Regions from separate parts of the Solibacillus sp. FSL R7-0668 genome, predicted to be linked through region 1. Evidence: riboswitches for the same ligand, from Rfam matches in the RefSeq annotation. Region 1 holds a riboswitch; each other region holds the start of a gene.
The links. Region 1 has a riboswitch for thiamine pyrophosphate ahead of tenA (thiaminase II). Riboswitches for the same ligand answer to the same signal wherever they lie in the genome.

Region 1 (5,040 bases):
CTTTTTCATTAGATGCGGTATTATTGGCGCGTTTCGTGCAAATTCCAAAAAATAAAGGGCATATTGTTGATCTCTGTTCCGGCAATGGGGTAATTCCATTATTTTTAAGTGCCAGAACGAAGGCAAAAATTACCGGGGTTGAATTGCAGCCGCGGCTACATGATATGGCGACGCGCAGTATTGCCTACAATCAACTAGAACACCAAATTGAGATGCAGCTCGGTGATGTGAACGACGCTCCGAAAACATTAGGCATTGAAAAATATGACGTGGTGACTTGTAACCCACCGTACTTTTTAGCACATGAACTAAGTGAAAAAAATACGAGTGAGCATTATGCGATTGCGCGACACGAAATTCATTTAACATTAGAGCAGGCAGTAGAAGCCTCCAGTCGCTTATTAAAGCAAGGCGGGAAGGTGGCATTTGTACATCGACCAGGACGTTTAATAGATATCATAATGGCCATGCGTGCCAATCGATTAGAACCAAAACGTATTCAATTTGTCTATCCGAAGCGTGGTAAGGAAGCGAATACACTGTTGATTGAGGCAATGAAAGATGGTAAGCCCGATTTGAAAGTGTTACCTCCGCTTTATGTATATGAAGACAATAATGAATACACGCCAGAAGTGAGGGCGTTATTATATGGCGACGAAAACTGAGCATTATTTTTATGTGCTGGAATGTAGGGATGCCTCGCTGTATGCGGGGTATACGAATAATTTAGAAAAGCGAATAACCGCGCATAATGCAGGCAAGGGTGCGAAATATACACGTGCACGTGGCCCGGTAAAATGTGTGTACTATGAAACATTTGATACGAAACAGCAAGCAATGTCAGCAGAATATGCCTTTAAACAATTAACACGGGCAAAAAAGCTCGAATATATGAGGAGGGTGCATGATGAAATCGCAGAAAAGTAGCCAGCATGAACAGGGTAGTTGCTTATATTTAGTGGCAACGCCGATTGGCAATTTAGAAGATATGACAATGCGTGCACTACGTATTTTAAAAGAAGTGGATATCATTGCAGCAGAGGATACACGTAATACGAGAAAACTTTGTAACTATTTTGATATTCAAACGCCGCTAATAAGTTATCATGAGCATAACTTAGAAGTAGGTGGCGAAAAATTATTAGCACTTTTGCGTGAAGGGAAATCGGTCGCGCTTGTTAGTGATGCAGGATTGCCTTGTATATCAGATCCAGGAGCAGATATTGCAGCAAAGGCAATTGCAGAAGATTTTGCTGTTGTCCCCATCCCAGGAGCGAATGCTGCATTAACCGCACTGATTGCATCAGGGATTACACCGCAGCCCTTTTATTTCTTTGGTTTTTTAAATCGTAATAAAAAGGACCGTCGTGAACAGCTTGAAAAATTAAGCAAGCGAGAAGAAACACTTTTATTTTATGAAGCACCGCATCGTTTAAAAGAGACATTAAAGGATTTGCATCTTGTTCTTGGCAATCGTCAAATAACATTAGCGCGGGAATTAACGAAGAAATTTGAAGAATTTTTACGTGGTTCGATCGAAGAAGCCATTGAATGGGCAAGCACCAATGAAATTCGCGGTGAGTTTTGTGTCGTTGTTGAAGGGAATACCTCGGGTGAAATTGAAGAAGAAGACAATTATTGGACAGACCTGACATTAGAGCAACATGTAAACTATATAATAGAAGAAACTCAAGTATCTTCTAAAGAGGCAATTAAAGAAGTCGCGAAATTGCGCGGGCTTTCGAAAAGAGATGTCTATAACGACTACCATCGCGAGTAATAACATCATGGAAAAAAGTACTATTTTTTCAAAACAACTTGCATAAAATAAACACCATGATATGATAGAGATAAATTAAATAGCACTGATAACACTAGGGGCGCCATTTGGCTGAGAAGCACCCTTTGAACCGGATCTAGTTAGGACTAGCGTAGGGAAGTGAGGCATGTTGATAGGATACGTATACATTCCCCACTCACGAAAATGAGTGGGTTTTTTATTTGTCTAAGAAATTGAATAGATTGTTAAACTACTGGGGGCGCCATTGGCTGAGAAGCACCCTTTGAACCGGATCTAGTTAGGACTAGCGTAGGGAAGTAGTTTCGCGTGTATGGATAGATCACATATGCAACGAAACCATTTCCGATTTGAGGAAGTGGTTTTTATTTTGATAATTATTGGTTAAGAATAAGGAGGAACACATCATGCAAGTAAAAACAGAAAAATTTACAGATCGACTTTTTAGAAATGTACAGCCTATTTGGGAGGCGAATCATCAACACCCATTTGTACAGGAGCTTGGAAAGGGGACACTTGATAAGGAGCAATTTATCCAATACATGAAGCAAGATTATGTGTATTTAATGGAGTATGCCAAGCTATTCGCTATTGCCTCTGTGAAATCGACAGATCTTGACATGATGGCGAAATTTGCAGCCATCTTAAATGACACCCTCCATTTTGAAATGGATTTGCATCGCCAATTTGCAGCTGAATTTGGGATTACGGCGCAAGATTTAGAGGCGACTGAGCCAACACCTGCCAACCTAGCCTATACAAATTATATGTTAAATGCTGCACAGAGCGGTAGTTTAGCAGAAGTAGTAGCATGTCTTTTACCTTGTGCATGGGATTATTGGGAAATTGGCAAGCTGTTAAGAGCGCAGTACGGTCATGATTTAGCGAATAACCCTTATGCGAAATGGATTAAAACCTATGATTCAGAGGAATTTGGCAATGGTGCAAAATGGTTAATTGATGTCATGGACGAACTAGCGGATGGCAAGCCTGAACGAGAGCTTGCCCAATTAGAAAAGCATTTCCAAATGACATCGAAGTACGAGTATTTATTTTGGGATATGAACTATCACAAACAGGATTGGCCGATTTAGTTTGGTTGAGTAGGTGATAAAAATGGTAATTAGCATACAGCACGTAACCTATGCTTTTGAGCAGGACGCCCCGCCTGTCTTCACGAATCTGAATTTGGATATCAAGCAGGGAGAATTCGTATCAATCATTGGTAGAAGTGGGACAGGGAAAAGCACTATTTTTAAATTGATGACGGGACTACTGACACCAGATGAGGGGCAAATTCTGATGGATAATCGCCAAATAGCCCCGGGTGATGTTGGGTTTATGCCACAAAAGGATTTGCTCTTACCATGGCGCACCATTTTGGAAAATGTCATGATTGCAGCAGAAATTCAAAACAATGCTATGCTCACAAAAGAACAAGCGATTGTCTGGCTGGAGCGGGTGGGCTTAAAGGATTATGTACATGCCTATCCAAAGGAATTATCAGGTGGCATGAGACAGCGTGCAGCATTTTTAAGAGCGCTTTTAACAGGCAAAGAGGTGCTATTACTGGATGAACCCTTTGGCGCGTTGGATACCTTTACGAAAAAGGAAATGCAAACTTGGCTCTTGTCGATGTGGCAGCAACTAAAGAAAACGGTGCTCTTTATTACCCATGATTTAGAGGAAGCGATTTTATTAAGCGATCGCATTATCATATTGCATCAAGATAAAAGCATAGAGGAAATCACTGTTAATTTGCCAAGACCTCGCATGAATGAAATGAGTTATTCGGAAACGGGGATTGCTCTAAGAAGAATGCTAGAAAGGAAGATTTCTAGTGAAATGGATTAGCAGATGGTTTCAACAGTACGCTTTATTCCTCCTGTTTTTGATGAGTATGCTTGTTATCTTTGAAGTTCTCGTGAGGCAAGGGATGGTTCCGAGCTTTATTATCCCAGCTCCAACAGGGGTTTTGCAGACAATCATCGACAATTGGCACGTCTTATTTTTCGTGCACTTAAAGGCCACGACCATCGAATTTTTCATCGGTTTTGTCATAACGGTTCTACTAGGTGTGTCTCTTGCGATGGCGATGTTTTGTTTTAAGTCGGTCGAAAAAGTGATGTATCCGGCTGTCATCATTTCGCAAATGATTCCAATCATTGCCCTTTCACCGATCTTTGTTCTTTGGTTTGGCTATTCAATTTGGAGTAAGGTAGCTGTAACGGTGCTTATTTCATTTTTCCCGATTGTCGTGAGTACCTATGATGGGTTAAGAGCGTGCGATAAAGATTATATTGAGTTATTTCGCTCGATGGGTGCGACCCGTAAGCAAATTTTTCTAAAGCTACATATTCCGATGGCATTGCCGTCCTTTTTCTCAGGCTTTAAAATGGCGATTGTCTTTGCATTAGTCGGGGCAACGATTGGCGAGTGGCTAGGTGCAAGTGAGGGACTTGGCTATTATAGCCGAAGAATGTCAGGAAATTTGAATGCAGAAGGTGTTTTTGCAGCGATTACATTATTAACGATTTTAGGAATTCTACTATTTGCTTTGGCCACATGGATCGAGCGAATGGTTCTTAGAAAATGGAAATATGATAATTAAAGGAGAAACAGAAAATGAAAAGTTGGAAATGGCTTGTTAGTGTGCTGTTGCTTGCTATGATGTTAGTGGGCTGTAGCAATGATAAAGCAGGATCTGAAAATGAACAATCCGAATTAGAGAAACTATCAATCATGCTAGATTGGTATCCAAACGCGGTACACTCGGCACTTTATGTAGCAAAGGAAAAGGGTTATTTTGAGGAGCAAGGCTTGGATGTGGAAATTCAAATGCCCGCAGATACAAATGATCCATTAAAGCTCGCTGCAACAGGGAAGGTTGATTTGGCTATTAGCTATCAAAGCCAAGTTGTTCAATCAAGAGCAGAGGAAATACCGGTTGTATCAGTTGCAGCGTATGTTCGCCATTCGCTTGACTCCATTATGATGAAAAAAGCAGCGGGTATTGATTCACCGAAGGATTTAGAAGGAAAAAGTGTGGGCTATCCATCTACCGTCATAACAGAAGCCGTAATAAAAACGATGGTAGAGCATGATGGTGGGGATTTTAGCAAAGTGAAAATGACTGATGTCGGATGGGATTTAATTCCTGCAGTGGCGACAGATAAAGTCGATGCCATCGGGGGCGGTTATATTAACCATGAATTAGTGCTACTCGATAAAGAAGGCTACGA
Region 2 (5,040 bases), 3.3 Mb from region 1:
AATTTGAGCTACTAATGATTTATCTGGTGTGATAAAAGTCCAGCCATCCCCTGATTCTACGATATGTTCGGCTTTTGCAGAAATAAACGGTTCTACTGCCAATACCATACCTTCCTTCATTAGTTGACCATCAGTTGGATCATAATAATTTAACACATGGTTTGGTGCGTCGTGTAAAGATTTACCTAAGCCATGACCCGTTAAGTTCAAAATGACTGTTAAGCCATTTGCATAGGCTTCACGCTCAACCGCTTTACCGATTTGATTTAACTTTGAACCAGCTTTTACTTTTGTCATTGCACGGTCAAAAGCAGATTTAGCTACCGCACAAAGCTTTTCTTTCTCTTCAAAGCCTTCACCTACTACAAAGGAAATTCCTGTATCTGCGAAATAGCCATTTAATGAACCAGATACGTCGATATTGACCAGATCCCCTTCTTGGATTACCTTATTACTTGGAATACCATGTGCAACTTCGTGATTGACTGATATACACGTATATCCAGGAAAATCATATTCACCTTTTGGACCTGAAATAGCGCCTGCCTCTGCAAACATACGGCCAGCAATTTCATCTAATTCTTTCGTCGTAACTCCTGGCACTGTTGCAGCTTTCATCGCTTCACGAATTTCAGCACAAATACGTCCGATTTTTTTAAACGCTTGAATTTCCTCTTGAGTTGTAACAATCATGTGTAACTTCCTTCCTCTTAAATCTCTACCCTTAACTATAACACACATAAAATTCATTGTACGAATAAATGCTTGATTACAACGACTGTTTGCGTAGGATAACCTAAGAGCAAAAAAGACGCTTTAGCACCTTCCTGAAATTATATCTTCAGCAGCATCTGGTTTCCATCAAACAGTCATTTGGTTCAATCGTGGAAGCATTCTTTATACTATATGACTTTATGATGTAGTTGGTTTAATCGCTACAGTTACATTTTTCTACATCTATAGTAAAAATATAAGGCGCAAAGTATAAAAATAAAGTGTAAAGTAAAAGAAAGGTGTAGTTCACAATTTGAACTACACCTTTTTGTACTTATTTGAATGTTTGTAATAATCTTGGTGCTGTTGTGAATAATAATACAGCAACTAACGCCGTCAGAATTGTTGCTGGTAACATGTATGAGGCATTGTAAATAATCGAATAAATCCACACATTATCATCGCCAGCATATTCTTTAAAGAAGATTACTCCTGCAAGTAAATGCGAAATAAAGCGTAATGTCCCACCTAATAACGCGCCGAGCACAATATAAATGCCCATTTTCGTTTTATTTAAATCTTTTGCGGCCTGTAGTAATGGTTTACGAATTACTGCGACCAATCCGACTACTGTAAAGGCTAGACCATAATCTAAAATCGCCTGTAACCAGTGCACAATATATGCGCCAAACATCATTTGTAATACGCCAATAATAAGGCCTGTCGCCAGTCCAGCAGGTAATCCCCAACGAATCGCCATTAACATGATTGGTACCATCACAAAGCTAATCGAACCACCTTGTGCCCATAATGTAAATGAAAATTGATCCAATACAATCCCGATGGCGCCGAATATTGCGATTTCCACCATCATTAATAATTTTTTCTTGTCCATAACAAAGCTCCTTTCTTTTTTCCGATGCAACAGAAGTTAAAGAAGGAATAGAATAGAACAGCAAAAAAGCAATCATTAGGATATATTCCTAACCATTGCTTGAACAGTCGGCTTCTATCCACATCCCTACGTAAGTACTAACTTACAGGTTCAAAGAGTCAGCGCAATATCCGTGCGCAATCTCAGCCGACTTCATCGGCTCCCCTTGTGGTACATCTCGATACTATTGTTTGAACACACTCATTGTAGCGAAAATTATTACAATTTTCAACCGCTTTCTTTGAAACTATTACGCTCGTAATCCGTATGTTGTATAAAAGGGAGTGAATTTTCATGGATCAATCAAAAGGATTAAGTGCACTTGGCTATTTAAGCTTTTATTTCGCACCATTCGTATTACCACTTATCATTTTCTTTGTAGCCAAAGAGGATGCTGTCAAACATCATAATAAACGCGCCTTCATCTCACAGTTAATTCCCATTGTTTTAGGCATTATTTACTTTATTTTCTTTATAATCTTTGCCTTTACAGACGGTATTGCTTACGAAACCAATTACTTTTTTGAAGGTTGGATTTTTATTGGTTTTATCATACTAGCTGTTCTTTCATTTGGAATTGCGATTTGGAATCTTGTACAAGCGATTAAAGTATTGCGCTAAGGTTTAAGTTAGCCTACCTATTGGGTATATTTTTACTATAATTTCCGCAAAAGTAAGGAGTGTCATTGATGAAATTAAATAAAGTTATTAAAACAGCTATTAAATACGGTCCCATCGTTTATCCTATTATAAAAAAGGTTCTCGATAATCGCTCAGCATCTAAAAAAACAACCACAACACGAGCTCCTAGGCAATAAAAAACGAAACGTGCCTTCTCCCTGTTGGCGCGTTTCGTTTTATTTATTTCACAATAATTTCAGTTGTACTATGACCTTCTTTTAGCTTTTTCACATGTAAAATCGCAGGCATTGCTGCTTTTAACTCCGCAACATGCGAAATAATGCCGATTAGTCGTCCCGTTTGCTGTAGGTCGATTAATATATCAATTGCGCGGCGTAATGCCTCCTCATCCAGCGTACCAAAGCCTTCATCGATAAACATTGTATCAATATGCACACTCCCCTGTACGCTTTGAATAACATCCGCCATTCCAAGTGCTAAGGATAGGGAAGCATTGAATTTTTCACCGCCTGACAATGTCTTCACATCACGTGTTTGTCCTGTATTACTATCATACACATCTATGCTTAAGCCACTCTGCGCATTGCCCTCTTTACGACCAGTAGATTTCAAGAAATATTGACCATTTGATAAAATACGTAAGCGTTCATTTGCTGCATGCGTTACTTTTTCTAAATAACCAATCTGAGCAAAGCGCTCAAAGCTAATCTTTGCTTCATTTTGACCACGCACTAGATCATAAACATGCTCCATTTGCTGTAATTTTACTTGATAGCTTTCAAGATGGTGTGCGGATTGTTCAAGCTTTTGTAATGTTGTTTGGCATTGTGTTGCATAGGATTCTGCTTGTTTCATCGTTGCATAGCGCTCATCTTGTTCGTTATTCAATGTTGTAATTTGCTGCTGTAGCTCTGTTAAATCAGCGAGCTGCTTCCCTTCAAGCTGCTCCTGATCCTCAGCAATTTGTACCGTTAATGTATGCAGCTGTTGCCTGTACGCTTCAAGCAATTGGCGAATTTGAAGCTGAACTTGTTCCGTTAACAAGGCCTGCTGATAGCTTTCTAATGAAAAGCCTTCCTTTTGTAGTGCTGTTGTAAAGACCTGTTGCGCGTATTCATGTTCCTGCTGCTTCACCGATAAATGATTCACCGCATGCAGCTGATTGACTTCACTGGAGTTTTGCTGTAATTGTGCCTGTTGCAATGTATCGAACGCTCGCTTTAATTCATTCTTTAATATTTGATGCTGCTGGCGCTCATTGGATAAGGCTGCTTGAACGTCAGTGACCATGGTAAATTGCGGTAGCAAGGATAGCTCACTTTGCTCCAGCTTCCCCTTTTCCTGCGCGAGCTGTGTCTGGACTTCTTGAACATATGTCTGGCCTTTTTCAAGACGCCCTTGGATTACTTCACGCTTTTCATTGAGTTGTTCTTGCTGGGTACGCTCAGTTGTTAATCGCTGTTGCCTTCCTCGTAAATCGGCTAGTTGCGCTGCTAATCGTTGTAGCTGCTCTTCATACTGTGTTAATGCCTCTAGCTGCAATTGTTGCTGCTGTAGTTGACTGTGCTTTTCAGCAAATAGTTGCTGCTCGATTTCAAGCTTGGACTGAACTTGATAAAAGCTTTGACGGGCGGTATTCGCTTGCTGCCGCAATTGCTCCAGCTGCTTGTCATCCACATGAAGCAGCTCACGATTATGGATTGCCGGGTGTTCGGTGCTACCACATACTGGACAAGAATCCCCATGCTGCAATGAAGCGGCTAAAAAGGCGGCCTGATTGCTGCGAATTTGTTGCTCCACTGCTTGTAAGGCTTGATCGGCATCTGTTGCTTGTTGCTGCTTAGACAATGTATCTGCCTTTAACCTCTCCACATTCATGCGCAGCTTTGCGGATTCTTTTACGAGCTCGACATTACGGGCAGCTGTGGCGTGTGCTTCAAATATTGATTCATACTGTGCGATTGCCTGCTCAAGTTCGGTTACTACCTGTTGTTGCAATTGTTGCTGCTGCTTTAATTCGACTAATTCAATCTGTAAATTTTCATATAATGTTTGTGCTTTAAGCTGTTGTGCCTTTAGCTGCTCGACCTGGTTACGCTGTATATCAATTGTTTCATAAACCGGAATTAACTGCTCAAGCTGTGTAATATTTTTCGTATACTTGTCTAATAATGACTCATCTTTTTGCACGGTTTCGTAGGCATTGGTTGCTTTAATGAGCTGCTGCTTGGCTTGTTCGGCCTCTAAATTAGCCTTTTCTACTGCTGCTGTCTCAGCCTGAAGTTGTGCTTTTAGCTTGGATAATTCGCGCTCTAACGGCTCAATTTGATTCGCTTTTTGGGCAAGCTGTAATCGCTGTTCCTGTGTTGCCATTTCATTTTTCTGTTGCTGTAAATGTAAAAGCTCGGTTTGACGCTGTCGATAGCGTTCGATTCGTTCGTTAATAAGCTTTTGCTCACTGAACTGCAAATTGAGCGTTGTTGCAAGTTTATTGGCCTGATTATATTGCTGTAAAAGCTCGGTTGATTGTTGCTCATAAAAGCCTTGTTCTTCTAAAAGCCCCTGTTTTATTTGATACATATTTATAGCATCCTGTTGAATTGCGGCAAATAACGCGGATTCACGTTCAGGTAAGCGTGTTTTTATTTCTTGAATGGTATGCTCCTGCTCCATTTGGGCTTGCTCGTACAATTTTTCTGCCTGTTTCTTTTTATCACGCAGTAGCTCGACCATTTTTGTAAAACGCTCGG
Region 3 (5,040 bases), 3.4 Mb from region 1:
ATAACTGATATAACTAAAGTTCGGGACTAACTCCGCTGCAAAATTGGCCATCTCAGGCACTAAAAAGATGCACAAAGCTAGAACGGGAATTGCTAGAAGTATGACAGCGATTTTTAAAAACATCGTTGTAATTCTATCCATAAAAAACACCTCACCTATTTATTGTGATTTTGATTTTAATATATAATTTATCGATTTACAATAAATATATATCAAATTAAATAAAATATTTATTGCATTGTTTAATTTTAGGCAAAGTAAAAAGCATTTCTTACATGAAGAAATGCGCTTAAAGTGGCAATCATTCTACTTGGTTACAAAATTACTGTCATACACATAAATAGGTCTCTATAGATTCATTCCCTTTACATCGATTTGACTGTACAAAAAAATGCCAAAACGTTGATTTAATAACATTTTGACACCTTAGTAATTTTATTTTATTAGAATACTACCCATTTTACTTTCGTTTGATGAATGGCTGTTAATTGTGTGAGTTCCAGTTTCCCATGAGCCTTATTGCAATTCAATTTTATATCGATAGTTTTCTGATATGGATAAACCATCTTTAAATGGTGCGGGAACGTTCAATAGTAGTGAAGTGAACGGCATAGAAGCATCCACGAGAAAATACAAGTAGCCTTTATCCATATCCTTTACTTTTCCGCCACTTATAGATACCTTATCACTATATGTGGTATCTGCCGCCACTTCTTTACCTTGTACATCGACTGTAGCATGATCAATATAGAATGTTATTTCGTCTTTTTCATATGCATCTTTTTCGGCATTTAATTCAACACCAACTTTAATGTACGTATTTTTTCCATCTGCATCTGCTAATTCTTCATATGTGCTACGATTACTCTCGTTAACAAGCACCTTACCATATTCAACTGAAGTAATCGTTAACCCAATACCATTCTCTTCATGTGTCTCTTCTATTTCATCATTTAAATAATAGGCTTCCAAGTTTCCAAGTTCCGTGTCGTATGTCTTCACAATTGTTAACTCTTCTGATTGCACTGTGACATTTGATGAATTATTTTCTACAACCTTTTTTTCATTACAACCCGTGACTAAAAGTGCAGCACCAAAGACAAGTGGAAAAATTATTTTTTTCAAACGTTCTCTCCTATAATATGACATTCAATTAAATTATAGGCATTACTATAATTTTATAAAATTAGACATTTTAATCATTTTTCTGAAAGAGGTTAGTTATTTGGTGATATAAAGGAGTAGGTCTTGTTCCATAGATATAAAAACAAAAAGCATTTCTCACGCAAAGAAATGCTTTAAAACAAATTGGATGCAATGATGCCGAGGCATGAATTGCGTCCAAATTTTTATTAAGTTAAACAGATTGTTTTATCTAGCTATATTACGATTCCAAGCATTCACCAAATTCGCTGCCTCTAGCTTTGGATTTTCGGCCTCCGTTACTGCGGAAACAACGAAAAATCCATCAACGCCTGTTTGTGTAAGAGCTGGGAGATCTGCTAACTTTACGCCACCGCCAACAACTACTGGAATCGAACTTGCTTCAGCGACTTTTGTAATTTCCTCAATATTTCTTGTGATGACCTTGCCATCTTTACCCATTCCGCAATCTGGCTTTGTTTGCGTTTCATGAAGTGGTCCCACACCAAAATAATCAATTTGAGAAACATCCTCTGTTTTTATATATTCTAACAATTCATCTGTGCGAGCAGATAAGCCGACAATGGCATCCTCCCCTAAATATTCGCGACAAACAGCTACCGGAATATCTGATTGCCCGACATGAATGCCGTCCACTTTAATCCCTTGCTTTCTTGCGGCTAAAACGACATCTAATCGGTCATTAACAACTAATGTAACGTGCTGAGATTTGCCAGCCTTTTCAATCACATCTGCTGCTTGACGTGTGAGCTCGATTAATTCTCGCGCAGCCGCAACCTTTGAGCGAATTTGAATGCATGTAAAGCCCGACTCAATTGCATCTTGAATGATTGCCGCAACCGAGCGACCTTTTGTATTTTCGGGTCCTATTACTAAATAGGCTGAGATATCTACTTTTTGAACAGTATTCATATTATCCTCCTAAAATATCGTTTACTTTATCGATTTTTGAATTGATTGTATTGACATGGCCTGGGCGAATATCTGCCTTTAAAACAACCTCTGTTCGAATGCCCTTTTCAGCGAGGACAAAGGTTGCTTGCTTAACCACGGCCATTACTTCATCCCATTCACCTTCTATTTCTGTAAACATCGCGGTCGTTCGATTTGGTAATCCTGATTCTCGAATAATTTTTACGACCTCGGCTACTTCCTGTGCAAGCTCATTGCCTACACCAAAAGGCGCAATCGCAACTGCTATTAATGTATTCATCGATTAAATCTCCTCAATTTCAAATGGATTGTTTGCGATTTCTTCAGGTGTTGCTTTATATAATTCATCTAAAAACTGTACTTGGAAGCTACCAGGGCCATCCACCTTCAGCTCCGCGCGTTTTGCGGCTACATTGTATACCGCAGTCGCCGTAAGTGCCGCAATAAATGGGGATGATGCTGTTGCGTACACCGCGACAACGCCACCTAGCGAGCAGCCTGCACCTGTAATTTTCTCCATAAAATGCGAACCTCCATAGGAAATTGCCATCAACTTACCATCTGTTATCAAATCCGTTTCACCAGACACTGCAACAGCGCCACCTGTCCACTTCGCAAGTGCAATCGCGGCTGTTTTCGCGGCATTGACCGAATCCGTAGAATCTACACCTCGCACATTGGATTCAGCTGTTCCCCCGTCTAGCTCCCATAAGCCTGCTAGTGCAATGATTTCAGAAGCATTTCCTCGGATAATGGTTGGTTTATAGTCCTTAAATTGTTGTAATAGCTGCGTCCGAAGAGAGCCAATCCCCACCGCAACAGGGTCTAACACCCATGGCTTACCCGTTTCGTGCAATACCTTTGCGGCACAGGGTAACGTTTCCTCATAAATCGGAAATAATGTGCCGACATTGATATAAGTTGCTCCACCTGCACCCGCTAAAAACTCGGCTTCATCTGGTAAGTACACCATCGCGGCAGATCCCCCAACAGCAAGCTGCGCATTTGCCACAAAATTAATGGTCACCGTATTCGTAATTGAACCTGCCATTGGATTTGTTCGTTTTACCGTTTCAACTGCCTGTATCATTTCACTTTGAATCGCTTGCTTACTCACCATTTTACCTTCACCCTTCTATTTGAATTCTTCCTTCAAATGAATAGATATTAAGACTGGGGTTTTATATTTGAGTTCATTAGAACAAAAAAAAGTGCTCTCCTATTCAATAAAAATAAATAGGAAAGCACAATTCAGCTATTGCTTAAAAATATAATGAATCGCTTCCCTACACCAGTGTTAACTGACAGGTTCAAAGAGTCAGGTTTTAACCTTCTCAACTCCAAAGAGTCCCCCCGCAATAATGCTATTCAATTTTATCCCATACTATCAACTGCTACTTTGGATGTCAATGGTGGATTCGTCACTTTTCGATTACTCTTTTTTCGCCAAAACTAATTCACATATACAATTATCAAACTGCTCTGCTAGTTCAGCATTGATTTGATTCGTTATATTTCCCAATGTTTCAACATGTAAATAGTCTTTTTTCACCGCAAAGTAAATCGATATCCACATTCTTCTTCCCGTACGAGTCACATCATAAAAGACGGCATGTAAATCGGTGTCTTGTAATACATTTTCACTAATCTCTTTTACTTTCTCCATCACTTCTTTTTCAGGCGAGAATAAAAATACGTCTTTAATTGCACGTACTAGCATTTTTAAAGCTTCCGGCAGCATAAATAAAATAATGAATACCGCAATAATTTGGTCAAAATAAGGTGAAATAAAGGCTAGCTTTGTCCCTTCTAAGAACGTAGAGGCAAAGAAGGCAACACCCATCCCAATACTGTATACGACATCAATTTTCCAACCATAAATCTCTAAATTAATAATTGGTGAAGACAATGAGCGATTAATGCGCATCATAAAATAAAGTACCGCTAAACTGGCAATTGCAATTATAAATTGGAAAATTGACACCAGCTTACCATCAACAATATTTCCTCCAGATAATGCAATTTCTACACTATTCGCAGACAGCCCCAATGTTACCGCGAGAAGCATAAAGCCCTTAATAATGACTAAAAACGATTCGATTTGCCCATAACCAAAAGGATGCTTTTCAGAAACAGGTCGATGAAACAAAGGGATTAAAAATAAAGTCAAACCAATCATTAATAATTCGGATGCATCATAGGCAGCATCCATCAGCACAGACTGTGATTTCGTATAAATCGCAATCATAAATTCAAAAATCACAAAAAACAAACCTGTACTCAGGGATATCCATAATATCTTTCTTTCTAATTTTTGTTGCTTTGACATTTTCCCAAATCCTATCTTCACTTTTCTATTTATTATACAGGACCTGGCTGTGTGCAGGGGAGAATTTGCATTTGGGGTAGATATGATTATAGTAAAAGGCTATGCGATTTTTGATACGTGTCCAAACGTTCATTTCGGTGCTTTATCTTTTATTTTTCTATTACTAAGCAATACTGTTGTTTATAGTTTTCATCGTTCCAATTGTACAGTTGTAACAGATAACCTAGCGTTAACTCGTTATAAGTGAGCCTACTATATGGGATATTTTGCGCATCATCACCAATCCATACTCGCCACAGCTCGATTATTTGATCTACTTTTATATTGCTCGTTAAGTAATCTAATAATTGCTTTGCTCTTGATTCTGAATAGCTAAAATCTACTTGATAGATGAATGGATAGTTTGTATATTCGCTTACATTATAGTAACAGTCCTTTGTAATCGTTAACTCATTTAGATCCTCTTCATTTTCAGCAATTAGTACTTGAGCATTCGGGTCCATCTTCTCCCAGGGCATCAACTCATGAGGTTTTATTTTTAATTCAATAGCTTCTTTCACTGTAATATGCTTTTCCTTGGACTCTATTTTAGGCATTTCAAAATTTGTTGCGAT
Region 4 (5,040 bases), 1.8 Mb from region 1:
TAAATTTTGATTGGCAACTACGACATCACCACTTGTCGGTACTTCAAGTAAATTCATCACTCGTAAAAGTGTAGACTTGCCCGCACCACTAGGACCTATTAAGCCAAATATTTCACCACTATTTACTGTAAGGGAAATGTTATGTATAGCTTTGAAATGGTCATATTGCTTACTAACATTGCAAAGTTTAATCATTGATGCGCCTCCTAGTCGTTCAAAAAGCTGTCACAATGTTTTTTAGTATACTTCATTTAGCAGTTAGGTGAAAGAAGTTTTGAGCATTCTATTCAAAAAAATAATAAATTTGTGCTAATTTAGTAAATAAAAAACGCGTTAGCAAAAATATATTTAGCCAACGCATTCTAGCAAAATTAATGTTTCTAGCACTTAACTTGATCCAGTGTAATAGCGATTGTTTCTTATAATCACTGACATCGGCATTCATCCTCTAGAAGACATGTTTAATTTTATTCAGTCGGGGCAAAAAACACTCAAATTAACAATTATTTCCGACGGTAATTAAAACTCATTAATTCTGGTAAAGTAAGATTTAGTCTGTTTTTTCGAAATATCCCCCCTAAATCTAGATTGAATAAGTAAAAAAAACCCTTCTACCAATCACGTTAATACTCAAATCAATTGAAATTGCATTAAAGCCCGCTCAAAACCATCTTTATTTGAATCGTTCCTAAATCTTATATCTTTAAAATTAAGCAAGAAAGCAACCAGTAATCTTAGTGACCTCTTTAATATCTTTAATCAAGTATCCATTGAAATATAATCCCATTCTTCATCTCGATGCCCTATTATCCAAAACAATCCTCTACGTCTTTCTATGACAATGCTTTCATTCATATTTGCTGGAGCTTCTTGTCCTTGTATTCGACTATTTACACAAGCCCAGTGCAATCGATAAATTTTGTCTGCTTCATCTAATATCTTTTCCTTGTTAAGCATTGTAGTTGTGCTATAAAATTGCTCGAATGATTCACAGCTTGAAACAACCTGGATTGCATATTGGCAGTTGCAAATATCATCTGGAAAATCGAGTGTATCAACAAGCCCTAACGCCCAAATAAGTACCCAGTAGGCTTCATATTGCCAAGAAATATTACTTGCTTCTTGCTCACTCGGTTCTTCTACTTGTAAAAAGTTTCGTTCATTGTCCGTAAGATAATCTTCCACTCCATATTTTTGCAACATCGTCATAAAGAAGTCTTTCGATTTATGTATATCTCCTCCTTGATTGACATCACAAGCATATTGAATAACAATTAACAACGCTACAGCTCTTTTAGCGATATGTTCCTGAGTCTTAAACTGATATTGTGCTAGTGGTAGGAGCTGTGGTAGTGATGGAATAAAAGGGATTTCATGTTCTCTTAAATAATTAATTGATTTGTTTTTTCTTTGCTCCCCTTCTTCTGAGGTAACTTCAGATCCCATTATCTTTCTCGTACAACTATGAGGTCTGAAATTAGCAGGTCCTGACTTCCCATCAGGATAAACAATAACAAGACCTTGTTGATCTAACAACATACCGTTTGGTAAAAAGCCAATCCCACCTATTTTTGAGAGTAGATTCGTAAATAACTGCAGTTGAGCTTCATTCATATCTTTCTCCACTTCAATTGCAATCATCGTATTTAACACAGATATTTGCGTTAAAACTCGTCCTTTAAGGTGCTCATCTTCAAATGGGATTTCATCATAAAAACCCATCATCCCGGGTATATTTTTCTCGAAATAATCTGGGTCTGTATCTTCTGAACTAACCCGTATCGTCATCTTATCTTTGTTAAAAAACCCTTTGGACTGAATTTTGTATTCCTTTTCAGTACTCTTAATTCGAAAGCCTTTTGCGAAAACAGCTAAAATCTCATTTCCAATATCGTCAATATTATTCTTAGAAGCGTATATTGTGAAATAATTCAAACTCAACTCTCCTTTTGGTATTGCATTTATATTGTAAAATCAAGCTTTAAAAAAATCCAAAATAAAGGGTATTATACCATGAATATACAATAGATGTGTAAAAAGTTGAAGAAGTTGTATTTAGACTTCGAAAACTAAAGAATCGCATATTAATACAATGCTACAATTAGCCTTCCCTGTACTCATTTACTTTATTGGAAAAATGAAAACCTTAAAAGTGGAGTTAGTTGCAGTCCATACACAGCACGTACAACAGGGCGAAAGGCATTCGTGTGATAGAAGCCGCAACTCATCTAATCAAGCATAGTTAGGCCAAAAAATCTTTTATGATCCCTTAGACAAAAGTATGAAATTTTAGAAATTTATTTACATTCTTAATATTGGTAAGTTATACTGATGGCACATAAAAAAACTACATACCGTTTTTCTGCACTAGGGGTGCCCACTTTGGCTGAGATGCGAGCAATGGCTCCGATCCCTTATAACTCGATCAGGATAATACCTGCGTGAGGAAGTGTGGTGACTTTCCGTTTGCTTAAAATTGGATAAGTGGCTGCATCTTCACGGATGTGGTCTTTTTTTATGACAATTTTTCGGGAGGTTTTTTACTATGCAATGCAGTTCAAGCTCTATTGTCGGATTTCGTTTTTCACTTTATCCAATGACCAATGATTTTATTTCGGTAATTACAAAAGCGCTTCAAGAAACGGATACTTCAAATGTATGGATGCACACGGATGACGTATCTACTGTGATTCGTGGGAAACAAGTGCATGTGTTTAATGTGGCAAAAGCACTCACATTACACGTAGCTAAAACGGGTGAACATATAGCATTATCTGGAACCTTTTCTGCTGGTTGTCCAGGTGATACTGCAGGGGATGTCTTTTTGGATAAAGGCGATGAAGTAGCCAATACCGATACGACGAAGCAATACATTTCATCTCAATTTGCGCTTTATCCGTTGAATAATCCTGATTATATGAATGTGATTTATAGAGAAATAGATCGAGCAAAAGCACATGGTGTTTACAATGAGTCGATGCATTATGCAAGCGGGATTCACGGAGACATACATGAGGTGTTTGATTTTTACGAGCAATCGTTTACACATGCTCGATCAGATGAACATCAACATCTTGTCATGACAGTTTCAATGAGCATTAATAGTCCTTCTCACGGAGGTCTTTAAGATGCTGAAATCATGGAAACTTAAAGAAATTGTACTGATGTCATTATTTTCGGTTGTGTTTGGTATTGTATATTTACTGTTTTTACATGCAGGGAATATTTGGGCAGGGTTTATCGGTCCGATTGCGTATGAATGGATTTTTGGTATTTGGTTTATCGTCTCAATTATATGCATGTATATTATTCGAAAACCTGGTGCAGCAGTCGTTTCTGAAACAATCGCTGCAACAATCGAGGTTTTATTGGGCAATGCAGTTGGTCCACGTTTAATTCTTTCAGGTGTTATTCAAGGCTTAGGGGCAGAAGCTGTTTTTGCCGCAACACGTTACAAACGCTTTGATTTATGGGTATTAATGTTGGCTGGAATTGGCTCAGCCGTTTTCAGCTTTGTATATGGATACTTTTTAGGTGGATTTGTCGTGTATAGCACAGGTTATGTAGCGCTAATGTTAGGGCTTCGCATAGCAAGTGGCGCTCTCATTGCGGGTGTCGGTGGAAAAGTGTTATCAGATGGCTTACTCGCTACCGGTTCACTCCGAGGTTATGCCATTTCAAGTTCGAAAAAGGGGGAATCACATGCATAATGTGATTTGCTTTCACAATGTAACATTCTTTTATCCAGACGAAGAACAGCCAATACTCGAGAATCTTTCGTTATCTATTCGACGTGGGGAGCGTGTTGTCATTACAGGTCCAAGCGGCTGTGGAAAATCAACATTCCTCTATTTATGCAATAGGCTCTATCCAGACAATTGTGATGGCATTTTAAATGGTTTCATAGAGCTGTTCGGCAAAGACAGCCTTTCTTATATCCCCGGGGAAATTAATCACCAGATTGCTACTGTTTTTCAAGATCCTGATGCACAATTTTGCATGCAAACGGTAGAGGAAGAGCTTGCATTTACTCTGGAAAACTTACATGTACCAAGAAAAGAAATGGATGCTCGCATACGTGAAATATTGGATTTGACAGACTTAAGCGAATTTCGTCATGCAATTATTCAAAAGCTGTCGGGTGGACAAAAGCAGCGAATTGCCACCGCATGTGCACTCATTATGGAGCCCGAGGTTTTATTGTTAGACGAACCTCTTGCCCACTTAGATCCTTACACTGCACAAAAATACGTAGAATGGTTGGATCAACTACAAGAAAAACGAAATATTACGATTGTAGCAATTGAACATCGGTTAGAGTTATGGGGGAACTTTTTTGAACGCAACATCCCGTTAAATAAAAGCGAGGAAGCTCCCCCATTGCAAAAACGGAATAGTTCCATGCAGGCAGATGTATCTTTCCAAGCAAGTAACATCCGTTCTAAGCCGTATCTTCAAGAACTTTCTTTTGTCTTAAATCGTGGGGAAATAACTGTTTTAGCTGGACCCAATGGTAGTGGGAAGTCTACATTATTAAAAGCTTTATGCCAATTAATCCCCTCAAGCGGATCGATTCAGCCAAAACGTTTAGGGTATGTCCCCCAGTCACCGGAGTTTTTATTTTTGACAAATAATGTGCAAGATGAAGTAGCATTTGGTGGCAAAAAGGATGTCACTAATATGTTAAATCGACTAAATTTAACCCCTCTTGCTAGGGCTCACCCATTTGCTGTTAGTCATGGGCAAAAGCGAAGAGTAGCAATTGCAGCAATGCTCTCCGATGGACGCGATGTAATTGTGATGGACGAGCCTACTTCTGGTCAAGATGCAGCTTCACTGTGTGAATTATTTCAATTAATCGATGAAAGGTCCCGCTCTGGTACAACGTTTTTAATCGTCACACATGATATGGATTTTGCTTATTGCATGGCAGATTCAATATTATTACTCAAAAATGGGCGTCTAACTGGGAAGTTTCCGGCTAGGGATGTTTGGGGAAATGAAAACCTACTTTTAGCTCATCACTTACTACCACCGAAG

Region 2: linked by a shared signal. The riboswitch ahead of thiT (energy-coupled thiamine transporter ThiT) and the one ahead of tenA (thiaminase II) in region 1 are both predicted to bind thiamine pyrophosphate.
Region 3: linked by a shared signal. The riboswitch ahead of thiM (hydroxyethylthiazole kinase) and the one ahead of tenA (thiaminase II) in region 1 are both predicted to bind thiamine pyrophosphate.
Region 4: linked by a shared signal. The riboswitch ahead of MKX47_RS08890 (YkoF family thiamine/hydroxymethylpyrimidine-binding protein) and the one ahead of tenA (thiaminase II) in region 1 are both predicted to bind thiamine pyrophosphate.

The regions. Positions count from the first base shown of each region.
Region 1 is NZ_JBBOUU010000001.1:68,778-73,817, forward strand. Features, by position in the region: gene MKX47_RS00305 (tRNA1(Val) (adenine(37)-N6)-methyltransferase) at 1-665, shown strand, start outside; gene MKX47_RS00310 (GIY-YIG nuclease family protein) at 649-927, shown strand; gene rsmI (16S rRNA (cytidine(1402)-2'-O)-methyltransferase) at 908-1,780, shown strand; TPP riboswitch at 1,867-1,955, shown strand; TPP riboswitch at 2,026-2,113, shown strand; gene tenA (thiaminase II) at 2,206-2,892, shown strand; gene MKX47_RS00325 (ABC transporter ATP-binding protein) at 2,915-3,652, shown strand; gene MKX47_RS00330 (ABC transporter permease) at 3,735-4,409, shown strand; gene MKX47_RS00335 (ABC transporter substrate-binding protein) at 4,424-5,040, shown strand, end outside.
Region 2 is NZ_JBBOUU010000001.1:3,376,081-3,381,120, forward strand. Features, by position in the region: gene map (type I methionyl aminopeptidase) at 1-693, opposite strand, end outside; gene thiT (energy-coupled thiamine transporter ThiT) at 1,049-1,609, opposite strand; TPP riboswitch at 1,716-1,825, opposite strand; gene MKX47_RS16925 (DUF4870 domain-containing protein) at 1,943-2,269, shown strand; gene MKX47_RS16930 (hypothetical protein) at 2,338-2,466, shown strand; gene MKX47_RS16935 (SMC family ATPase) at 2,510-5,040, opposite strand, start outside.
Region 3 is NZ_JBBOUU010000001.1:3,426,436-3,431,475, forward strand. Features, by position in the region: gene MKX47_RS17155 (DUF2975 domain-containing protein) at 1-141, opposite strand, end outside; gene MKX47_RS17160 (hypothetical protein) at 517-1,125, opposite strand; gene thiE (thiamine phosphate synthase) at 1,372-2,076, opposite strand; gene MKX47_RS17170 (MTH1187 family thiamine-binding protein) at 2,078-2,377, opposite strand; gene thiM (hydroxyethylthiazole kinase) at 2,381-3,217, opposite strand; TPP riboswitch at 3,363-3,462, opposite strand; gene MKX47_RS17180 (cation transporter) at 3,530-4,426, opposite strand; gene MKX47_RS17185 (magnesium transporter) at 4,576-5,040, opposite strand, start outside.
Region 4 is NZ_JBBOUU010000001.1:1,833,966-1,839,005, reverse strand. Features, by position in the region: gene MKX47_RS08900 (methionine ABC transporter ATP-binding protein) at 1-195, opposite strand, end outside; gene MKX47_RS08895 (DUF4272 domain-containing protein) at 760-1,935, opposite strand; TPP riboswitch at 2,360-2,465, shown strand; gene MKX47_RS08890 (YkoF family thiamine/hydroxymethylpyrimidine-binding protein) at 2,546-3,127, shown strand; gene MKX47_RS08885 (ECF transporter S component) at 3,129-3,710, shown strand; gene MKX47_RS08880 (ABC transporter ATP-binding protein) at 3,703-5,040, shown strand, end outside.